3 regions of the Blautia sp. HCN-1074 genome follow, and region 1 is predicted to be linked to each of the others. Evidence: riboswitches for the same ligand, from Rfam matches in the RefSeq annotation. Region 1 holds a riboswitch; each other region holds the start of a gene.
What was found. Region 1 has a riboswitch for cobalamin ahead of WKT11_RS18760 (ABC transporter substrate-binding protein). Riboswitches for the same ligand answer to the same signal wherever they lie in the genome.
Positions count from the first base shown of each region.

Region 2: it holds a riboswitch for cobalamin, as region 1 does, so the genes downstream of both, WKT11_RS09680 (sirohydrochlorin cobaltochelatase) here and WKT11_RS18760 (ABC transporter substrate-binding protein) in region 1, are expected to answer to the same signal.
Region 3: it holds a riboswitch for cobalamin, as region 1 does, so the genes downstream of both, WKT11_RS16765 (ABC transporter substrate-binding protein) here and WKT11_RS18760 (ABC transporter substrate-binding protein) in region 1, are expected to answer to the same signal.

Region 1 covers NZ_JBBKBP010000035.1:21,896-25,453, reverse strand. The annotation lists cobalamin riboswitch at 365-547, shown strand; gene WKT11_RS18765 (hypothetical protein) at 687-1,895, shown strand; cobalamin riboswitch at 1,971-2,170, shown strand; gene WKT11_RS18760 (ABC transporter substrate-binding protein) at 2,367-3,558, shown strand, end outside.
Region 2 covers NZ_JBBKBP010000009.1:44,785-48,342, reverse strand. The annotation lists gene WKT11_RS09680 (sirohydrochlorin cobaltochelatase) at 1-1,228, opposite strand, end outside; cobalamin riboswitch at 1,428-1,604, opposite strand; partial or broken gene hisI (phosphoribosyl-AMP cyclohydrolase) at 1,731-2,054, opposite strand; gene hisB (imidazoleglycerol-phosphate dehydratase HisB) at 2,358-2,948, opposite strand; gene hisD (histidinol dehydrogenase) at 3,037-3,558, opposite strand, start outside.
Region 3 covers NZ_JBBKBP010000026.1:14,296-17,853, forward strand. The annotation lists gene WKT11_RS16750 (histidine kinase) at 1-123, shown strand, start outside; gene WKT11_RS16755 (ABC-2 transporter permease) at 357-716, shown strand; gene WKT11_RS16760 (ABC-2 transporter permease) at 692-1,024, shown strand; cobalamin riboswitch at 1,105-1,378, shown strand; gene WKT11_RS16765 (ABC transporter substrate-binding protein) at 1,494-2,594, shown strand; gene WKT11_RS16770 (FecCD family ABC transporter permease) at 2,609-3,558, shown strand, end outside.

The DNA of each region.
Region 1 (3,558 bases):
TTGAATCCACGGTATGCGGATAGCAAAAAGTATAAAGCAGTTGAATGTTCGCGTAATGTGCACAACCAGCTATGAATTTTGTGCACTTTTAGATATTTGCTCATTTATAGTAGTAAAAATATTTTAGCATAAACAAAGAAATGCCACAAGAGAAGGTAGTGCTGCAAAGAGACCCTTATTATGGAATAGATACTGGAATCTGAATATTCAAGACCATAGTAAAAGTGAATAAAAAAACATATAAATATTAGATGTAAATTATTGACGTTAACCAAATGGAATTATATAATAAAAATATAATGAAGTTGGGGAAAAGCCTTAGCGCGGAGTAAAAATAGTTTTTGACTTTTAGCCCCTGATATCATATTATAAAAATAATGCATGTTTCCAGTAATATGGAATTAAAAGGGAAACCGGTGCAAGTCCGGTACGGTCCCGCCACTGTAAAAGGGAGCTTTTTATCATATATGTCACTGCTTAAGAGGCGGGAAGACGATAAAATGCGATGAACTTAAGTCAGGAGACCTGCTTGCATTAAAAAAGGTTATTTCTTACGGTGTATAAGAAAGGCTTTATTTTTATACCTAAAATACATTTTAAGAAAAGGATCTTTTTTATTTCAGGAAAGGATGTGAGAAAAGAAAACTTGAATTTTTATACAAATACGACAGAAAGGTAAAAAAGGAATGAAAAAGATAATAAGTTTTATATTGACAATGATTATGCTGCTTACCTGCACCAGTATTTCAGTTATGGCAGCTGACACTCAGAGTGATACAACAAATCAGGACGGAAAAATGACAATAGGAGTGTCCGTATATAATCTGAATGATGCAGAAGTAAGAGCATTTAGAAATTATTTTGAAAATTATGTCGGCATGGCTTTTGATGTCGAGTTTTTATATTCTTCCAGTATAAGTACAGCAGAAGAAGAAATCAGCTTTATCAACGAGCTTCATGAAAGAAATGTAAAGGGAATTATTTCTTTCCTTTCCTCAGATCTTGAAGAAGTTCTTCCGGTATGTGAAGAATATGGTATGTATTATGTACGTGGCTCAGGAACGATCAGTGATGAAATGTATGAGAAAGTAAAGGATAATCCTTATTTTCTGGGAACAATAGGAACATCTGTTGAAACAGAAATGGATGCGGCTGCCAATATGGCGGAGTATTTTGTTTCAGAGGATCAGAATAACCAGAATCATTACATAATAGCATGTGGAGGATCTGCTATCGGTAATGAGATGCATCGTCTGAGAACGATTGGTATTCTGAATAAGCTTCAGGAAGCATATGGCCTGTCATATGAGAAGTCTGTAGAAGAACTGGTGAATACGCAGGATACTGAAGAAATTGAAACAGGCAGTGACATTAAGATTACTCTGGTTCCGGGGTATCCAAAAGATCACCTGGATGAAAAGCTGGCTGATTCGCTGAATACAGGAGAGTATAATGTTATTCTGAGTGTAGTGAGCGCAAGTGATTTTATCAAGATAATTGATGCTTATGAAGAAGAGAACAGTACAGATGTATTGTTGGGTTCCATTGACTGTTTTACAGAAGATACATACGAAATGTTTAATAAAAAGGGATATAACGGCAAGGAAAGAATCGACTATCTTGTAGGAAAATACGGTGCTATCGTTGCACCATCATTTGTTGCCATGAAAAATGCTCTGGAAGGCTTTGCAGAAGATTACCGTGAAGATGGAAGTGCTTTCCGGCTGCAGCAGTCATTCTGGACAGCGGATTCAGTAGATGAGTTTAATAAGCAGTATGCGTTATCTATTGGAATGTATGATAATACATATAGTGTAGAGGACATGATGGAAGTTCTGAAATCCTATACACCGGAAACAAATTTTGAGAAATTCCGGAAATTTACGGAAAAATAGATAGAAAATAAGAGTCTAAAATAATTGACGTATACATGATGGTATGTTATGATAGATGAGTATTCATACGGTCATTTAATGATTTTAGAGATAAGTTCAGACCAGCAGAAGCGTCCTGCTGGTCTGATTAAAAGAGAAACCGGTGTAAATCCGGTACGATCCCGTCACTGTGATAGTTGGTTTTCAGCTGAATGCCACTGGAAGATATTTTTCTGGGAAGGTGCTGAAAATGGGTAAGCTTAAGTCAGGAGACCTGCTTATTTCTGGTAAAAGAGATTCTTGCGGACGACGAGAAATCCTGATTAAGAGTTACAACTTCATGTGTTGCATATATATGTTTGATTCTTTAATGGTAAGATTTCGTGACGGATGTGGGAGCATCTGTCTTTTTTTTCGTTCAAAATCACAGGAATGGACAGTATGAGAAGGAAGAAAAACAACGAAGAAACAAAAAAAGAAAGGAAGTAAAGGATGAAAAAAACAAAAAGAGAATTACTTGTGTTAGCAGCGGCAACAACAGTTGCATTATTAATGGGAGTTACTGTACAGGCGAAGGGTGATGAGAAGGTTTTAAACTTCGGATGTCAGATGTACACAGATGGATGTGTAAACAGTGCAAATGATGAAAACAGTGGATGGAATGCTATGAGATATGGTATTGCTGAAGCATTATTTAAATTCGATGACAATATGGAAGTTATCCCGTGGCTTGCTGAGAGTTATGAAGTAAATGACGAGCATACAGAATGGACGATCAAGCTGAAAGACGGAATTAAATTCTCTGACGGATGTGATTTAACTCCGACAAAGGTAAAAGAGTATTTTGATCACATGAAAGAGGTAGGACCTTCCGGATCTGCCAAACCGGAGAAATATCTGGAATTTGAAGCAGAAGTTACTGTAGATGATGATGCAAATACTATTAACATCAAAACAAGCAAACCATATGCAAACCTTGTAGGACAGCTCTGCCACCCAACTATGGGAATCACAGATGTAGAACATATTGAAAACTACGATAATGGAATTATTGGAACAGGTCCATACAAGATTGAAGAATTCAATGGTGTAGGTGTTGGTTATACATTAGCTGCAAATGAGTATTATCGTGAAGATGTTCCATACGATAAGATCAATCTGCTGTTCATGGGAGATAACTCCGCAAAAACAATGGCTCTCCAGAGTGGTCAGGTAGACTTGGTTGAGAATATCACAAATGTAGCAGATATTCAGGATTTCCAGGACAGTGATGACTTTACTGTTGATATTGCATCCGGTGTACGCTGCGGATTTGCATGGATGAACTTTGATGGTGTTCTTGGAAACAAAACACTTCGTCAGGCAATCCTGATGGCAATTGACTATGATACAATCTGTAATTCCAGAACAATCGGTGGACTTTATACACCAGGATTTTCCGTACTGCCATCTACTCTGAACTATGATTACGACAAACTTGAGAATCCATATACCTATGATCCGGAAAAAGCAAAACAGATTCTGGATGATGCAGGAATCGTTGACACAGATGGAGATGGAATCCGTGAACTGGATGGCCAGAATATCAACCTTAGATATATTTCTTATGAAAACCGTCTTCTGAATGACTTTGCAGATGCTCACGCACAGTATCTTGCAGAAATCGGCATCGGTGTTGTTCCTG
Region 2 (3,558 bases), on a different contig from region 1:
TATGCTCTACATAGAGATCTTCTACAGCTTCAATTCTTCCAAGACCTGCGATCTGGCAGTCTACACTGTCGAAATCACCAGATGCTTCGAACTGAGATTTCCAAGAATCTTCATCATCACCAGCCATATCGTTATTAGCGTGATCACCGGCAACAACCATCAGAGGACGAAGAATTACATTCTTAAATCCAGCTTCTTTTACTTTCTCGATAACTGCTTCGCAAGCTGTGTCTTCTGGCTCACCTTCTACAGTACCGATGAATGCATTTGTGAATCCAAGGTCATTCATCTGTGTCTGCATCTGATCATATGTTACGTTAGCTGTATGGGATGTTCCATGTCCCATGAATACGAATGCTGTACCAGCATCTGCTGCTGCCTGCATATCATCAAATCCAGCTTCTTTGCATGCTTCATCTGTGATTGCCTGTGCAACTGCTTTCTTATCGTCGTTGATTACTGTAGCGTCATCACCAACTTCACCAAGCATTGGCTCTGCGATTGCTACGGATTCGAATTTATCTTTATATCCGTCGATAGCTTCTACCATTTCATCATATTCAGCACCATGCATCAGATGTGTAGGCTGTACAACAAGATTCTTAACACCGTTGTCTACTGCACGGTCAAGTGCCTGCTGCATGTTATCGATTACTTCATTATCTCTTGCTTCTACATGGTTGATAATAATCTGTGCTGTGAATGCACGTCTTACTGACCAGTCCGGATATGCTTCTGCAAGAGCATCTTCGATTCCTTTGATATCCTCTGCACGGCTGTCGTTGAAAGATGTACCAAAGCTTACTACAAGGAGTTCGTTCTCACCGATTTCATCCTGGTTACGCGGATCATCTTTGGAAGCGTCACCTGTGTCACGGCCAAAGTATTCAGGGCTTGCTTCTTCACCTTCTACCAGCTCTTTCTGAGCATCTGTCAGTTTGTCCCATGCTTCTTTTGCTGCTTTGCAGTCTTCATCAGTTGTATCTGTTCTTTCCTGAACATAGATCTTATCGATCAGGGCAGCTACTTCATCTGCTGCTTTCTGATCATCATCAGATGCTTCTGTTGTGTCATCGGAAGCTTCTTCTGTATCAGCTGCGTCAGCGTCATCTGCTGTTGCATCATCTGCTGATTCTTCTGTTGCTGTGTCGTCAGATGCGAATGCTACTGCACCTGTTGCTGCTGTCATGGAGCAGGTCATAGATACTGCAAGTAATAAAGCTAACATAGATTTTCTTTTCATTTTGTTTTTCCTCTTTTATTTCTTGAATTTCCGGACAGACGTATGCAAAAAAGCAGCCACATATTCTGCGACTGCCACTTCCCCATAAATACACGGTTTTTTATGAATCAGATATATCTGATTCATTTATCATATAAAAGAGCTATGTATAGTTATGAGAATAGAGGTTCTGTATACCGCAGACCTTAAATTCCACGCCAAGGCAGTTCTCCTGACTTCGATCATCGCCGCTTTTCCCTTCCCGGCAACCCAGTGGTCTCTGAAAGGCAGCTCCCATACACAGTGACGGTATCGCTCCGGATTCTCACCGGATTCTCTTTTGCACATCATATATGATGTAACCTTTGCGCTATAACATTGCACATATTCAATTCGGATATTCTTTTTTTATCACATTTAATAAAAAATGTCAATACAATTTATATATATTTCCTATTAATGTTTTTACACTATATGAGAAACAACGTTGATTCTCTTACTTTACTGCCTCTGTCAATGTTTTGAAGAAGCAGGTTCTGTTTCCTGTATGGCAGGCTGCACCGATCTGCTCTACTTTTGCAAGGATGGTGTCGTTATCGCAATCTAATGTAAGAGACTTTACAAACTGAAGATGTCCGGAAGTGAGGCCTTTGGTCCAGAGTTCATTGCGGCTTCTGCTCCAGTAGGTCATTTTGCCGGTCTGAAGTGTGGTATTGAATGCTTCTTCATTCATGTATGCAAGCATCAGGACTTCGTTTGTCTGATAGTCCTGTGCGATTACAGGTACCATTCCGTCGCTGTTTAACTTGAAATCCGACCAGGCGATGCTGCTCTTTAAATTTGCTGTATTTTCCATCTTTATTACTCTCTCCTGATTAACTTTTATATAGTGGTTTATTTTATCTTTATCTCAAAAGATGTTCCACAGAACCCGCAGAAAATACTATTTTCCTGCTATTCCGGGAACATCTTTCATTATTCTGCAATTATCGTAACTGTTCAGTACCTTCACAGTTACGATTAAAAATCGCCTTCGGCGATGGGATTTTGACTTGTATGTCTCGGGATTTTGGCATGTTCATGCCAAAACACCTCGCGGGATAGTAGACTGCTGAATACTTACCAATTATCTACATTACGCAAGGCTTCCTTTGGTAGACAATACATCTGTGATTCTCGGGTCATAAGATGTTGCTACATCCAGTGCTTTGGCAAAGCTCTTGAACATGGCTTCTGCCATATGATGGTTGTTTCCACCAGTCAGAACCTTGATATGGAGGTTCATGCCACAGGAATAAGAAATAGCGTAGAAAAATTCTTTTACCATTTCTGTAGACATATCGCCAATCTTATCTGTAGTGAATTCTGCATCCCATGCAAAATACGGTCTTCCGGACAGGTCAATCGCACAGAGCACGAGGGATTCATCCATCGGAAGGATGCAGCTGCCGTAACGCTTGATTCCTTTTTTGTCGCCGATTGCTTCTTTTAATGCGGTTCCGAGAACAATTCCTGTGTCCTCGATCGTATGATGATCATCTACCTGAAGGTCACCATGAACTCTGACACTTAAGTCAAAAAGTCCATGACGGGTAAATCCATCCAGCATATGGTCAAAAAATCCCACTCCTGTTTCGATATCGGAATATCCGGTTCCGTCCAGATTAATCTTTAATTTAATCTCGGTTTCTTTTGTATTTCTCTCTACTGAGGCTTCTCTTGCCATAATTACGTCCTCGCTGTTTTTCTCTCTGTAATATGTAATGGATTGGATAGCTTCTCTTCTATTTATTTCTTAAAAAGATCTGACGCTATTATTTATCCTCATCCTCAAAACGAACTGCAATAGAGTTTGCATGTGCAGTAAGCTGTTCGGAGGTTGCAAACTGGATGATATCCTTGTGAATGTCACGCAACGCTGCTTTAGAATAATATACAATGCTTGACTTCTTAATGAAATCATCTACAGAAAGTGCAGAGAAGAATTTGGCTGTTCCGTTTGTTGGGAGTACATGGTTCGGACCTGCGAAGTAATCTCCCAGAGGTTCTGAACTGTATTCTCCGATAAAGATCGCACCTGCATTCTTTACTTTCATCATATCTTCAAACGGGTTGGCTGTCACGATTTCCATATGTTCCGGAGCAATTTCATTGGCTGCTTCGATTGCCTCGTCCATATCTTCCGCAATAAGGATATAGCCAAAGTTATCAAGAGACTTCTGGATAATCTCTTTTCTGGAAAGGACTTCTACGAAGCCCTTTACTTCTTCATCTACTTTGGCTGCAAATTCTTCGCTTGTAGTGATCAGGATCGCACAGGCAAGTTCATCATGTTC
Region 3 (3,558 bases), on a different contig from region 1:
AATAAAAGGATTCATATGATTTATGGAGAGAAATATGGGGTTACCATAAGCTCACAGCTGGAAGAAGGCACAGTTGTAACCATAAGGCTTCCGCTAAAAATTAATTCGAAAAAACAGAGTTAGATTAAGGTTATATGGGTATTCAATTTTATGAGAAGGCGATTGTGAAAGATTGCTGGAAATAAGGTTGAATATCCATTTTTGATTATAAGCAAATAAATACGATGTATAACAGTATAAAACAGTTGACAACAGTTATATCATGATCTGGAGCAGGCAATTATGAAGGGCAGAAGAAGTGGACTGGACGATGAGGAAATCAGAAATCTTTTTGAAATGATGATGGAGGAACAGGTATGAAGGGATTATTTGTAAAGGATATAGAACTGATGAAACAGCAGAAACAGTTTTTTATCTTGGTTATTGTAATGGGAGTCATCCTGAATCTGGCAGGAAGCGGAAGTATCAGTTTTGCTACAGGATATTTTACGTTTGTCACAGCAATTTTTGCCATTACGACTATAAGTTATGATGAGTTTGATAATGGTCTTGCATTTCTTATGACCTTGCCGGTTACCAGAAAACAATATGTGGCAGAGAAATATCTGCTGGGAGCAGGGCTTACGGCTGCAGCGTGGGGAATTACAACGATAACGGGAGTGATCTGCAAAGGCGTGGCAGAGCTTCAAGGGTGCCTGAGCTTCAAGGGTGCCTGAGTGAGACTATCATCGGCAGCCTGATATACATTCCACTGGCACTTCTTATGTTGACGGCATCACTCCCGCTTGTAATACATTTTGGAGCGGAAAAAGGACGTTATATTGCAATGGTCATGTGGGCTATTATAATTGCCGTAGTTTATACTCTGATAAAAACAATTGGACTTTCAGCAGACGCAGTCGATGCATGGCTGAATGGACTGAACTGGGGAATGGTATTGGCTGGAGTTGCATTGTTCACAGTAATTGTATATATGGGGTCTTATTGGGGTAGTGTACGGCTTATGGAGAAGAAAGAATTTTGATGTGTCTCGAATATAGTTGTAATTATAAATGCAGTGTGCTAAAATTATATCAGCGTAATTGAATAGCTGTTAAGTGAACATTATCATATGCAGATTCTGTGTATGATAATGTGAGAGGGAATCAGGTGAAATGCCTGAACGGTTGCGGCCACTGTATACAGAAAAAAGCGGGATTGTAATATGTCATTGCATAAATATGTGAGAAGGCGGAATCCGGCTGCCAGAGAGTATCTGGAAATATTTCTGATACAACATTCATGAACTGCTGAAGCATGGATGTTGTATCAGTTTTTATTTTGTGGAAACTTTCTGTGATCTGTGAGTCAGGAAACCTGCCTGACAGTGTAAAGAAGGAGCTTCCGTAAAAAGTATCCGTTATTTTTATCACTTCTATTTTACTTTTTCTGAAGTTCCATCTTTTCGGTTACACGAACAAGTAAACGACATATACGAAAAGAGAGGAAGTCAAATGAAAAACAGGTATTTATCTACAAGAATTATGGCAATTATGATGGCAGCAGCTATGGTAGTTTCCGCAGCTCCGGCAGCTTTTGCAGCAGAGAGAGCAGACTCTGAGACGATCAAAGAGGACAACCAGCCGGCAGCAGATGCAGACGCACAGGATTCAGCAGATGCAGATAAAACAGCAGACGCAGAAGGTACAAAGACAGAATATCCTCTGACCATCACAACCTATGATTATGATGGAAATGAAATTGAAACAACCTATGAAAAGGCACCGGAGAAAGTTCTTGCTGTATATCAGGGAAGCATTGAAACTATGCTGAAACTTGGACTGGAAGACCGCCTTGTAGCTACAGCGGGTCTTGATAATGAAGTTCCGGATGATCTCAAAGAAGCATTCTCTAAAACAAATTATCTTGATGAATTTACCCCATCCCTTGAGACTGTAACGATGTTGGAGCCAGACATGATCTTATCCTGGAGTTCCCTGTTCTCTGATAAAAACCTCGGAAATGTAACAGACTGGATCGACAAAGGCTGCAACACCTATTACAACACAAACACACGCCCTGACGGAGACAGAACTCTGGAAAATGAATTTACAGATATTTTAAACCTTGGAAAGATTTTTGATGTACAGGACAAAGCACAGGCAATCGTAGATGATGCAAAGGCAGTGATCGATAAAACTCTTACAGCAACAGCAGATGTAGAAGAGAAACCAAGCGTAATGGTTTTGGAACCTCTTGGAGAAGATATCACAAACTATGGTGCAAAGAGCCTTGGTGGAGATATGGTAACACAGTTAGGTGCGACTCTGGCAAACCCGGATGCTTCTACAGTTGGAAAAGAAGATATTATTGCAGCAAATCCTGACGTAATTTTCGTAGTATATATGCCATATGCAGGAGATGATCCGGAAACAGTTAAGAATGACCAGCTTGCAGTTATTCAGGATGACGAAGCACTTCAGAGTCTTGACGCTGTAAAGAACGGTCGTGTTTATCCGATCATGCTCAGCGAGATGTATGCAAGTGCAACACGTACACAGGATGGAATCGAAACATTTGCAAAAGGATTATACCCGGACGTTAATCTTGACTGATTGAGGAAAATACAGTGAAAGAACAGGTTTCACAGACAAAAAAAGGCAGTGTGCTCAGAACATCCATGTATGTGGCAGTCCTCATCGGACTTGCAGGATTTCTTATTTTTTCCATACTTGCGGCGATTACTTTTGGTAATGCTGATCTGTCGCTGAAGGATGTGTACAGTGTCATTGTTTATAAATTATTTCATATAAAAAGTCTGTCTGCCTATGCAGAAGGTGCAATTCACGATGTTGTATGGCTGATCCGACTGCCCAGAGTCCTGTTGGCTCTGGCAGTTGGAATGGCTCTTTCTGTATGTGGCGTAGTAATGCAGGCAATCGTGCAGAACCCGCTGGCAGATCCTTATGTACTGGGTATTTCATCTGGTGCATCCCTTGGTGCAACGCTGGCAATCATGCTCGGAATCGGAAGCTTTCTTGGCGGGAACTCTGTCGGAGTTACTGCTTTTATTGGCGCGATGATCACCTCCTTTGCAGTTATTGCTATTGCAAATATGGGAGGAAAGGCAACATCAGCTAAGCTGATCCTTGCCGGAATGGCGGTCAGTGCGGTATGCTCTGCTTTTTCAAATTTTGTTATTTACATTACAAATGACAAAAATGCAGCTACGGAAGTTATGAAATGGAGCATGGGAAGTCTTGCAGGGGCAAGCTGGGCCAGAGTAGGTGTGATGCTTCCGGTTACTCTGATATGTGTGGTCATCTTCTGGACACAGTATCGAAATCTGAATCTGATGCTTTTGGGAGATGAAGTTTCTATCACACTTGGAACAGATTTACACAGATTGAGAACATTTTACCTGATTGTTGCTTCTGTAATGATTGGATTTGCCGTATATTGTGCTGGCGTGATCGGATTTGTAGGACTTGTGATTCCTCATGTAGTCAGGATTCTGTTTGGAACTGACCACAGAAGATTACTTCCACTGAGCGCACTTCTTGGCGCGTCTTTTCTGAT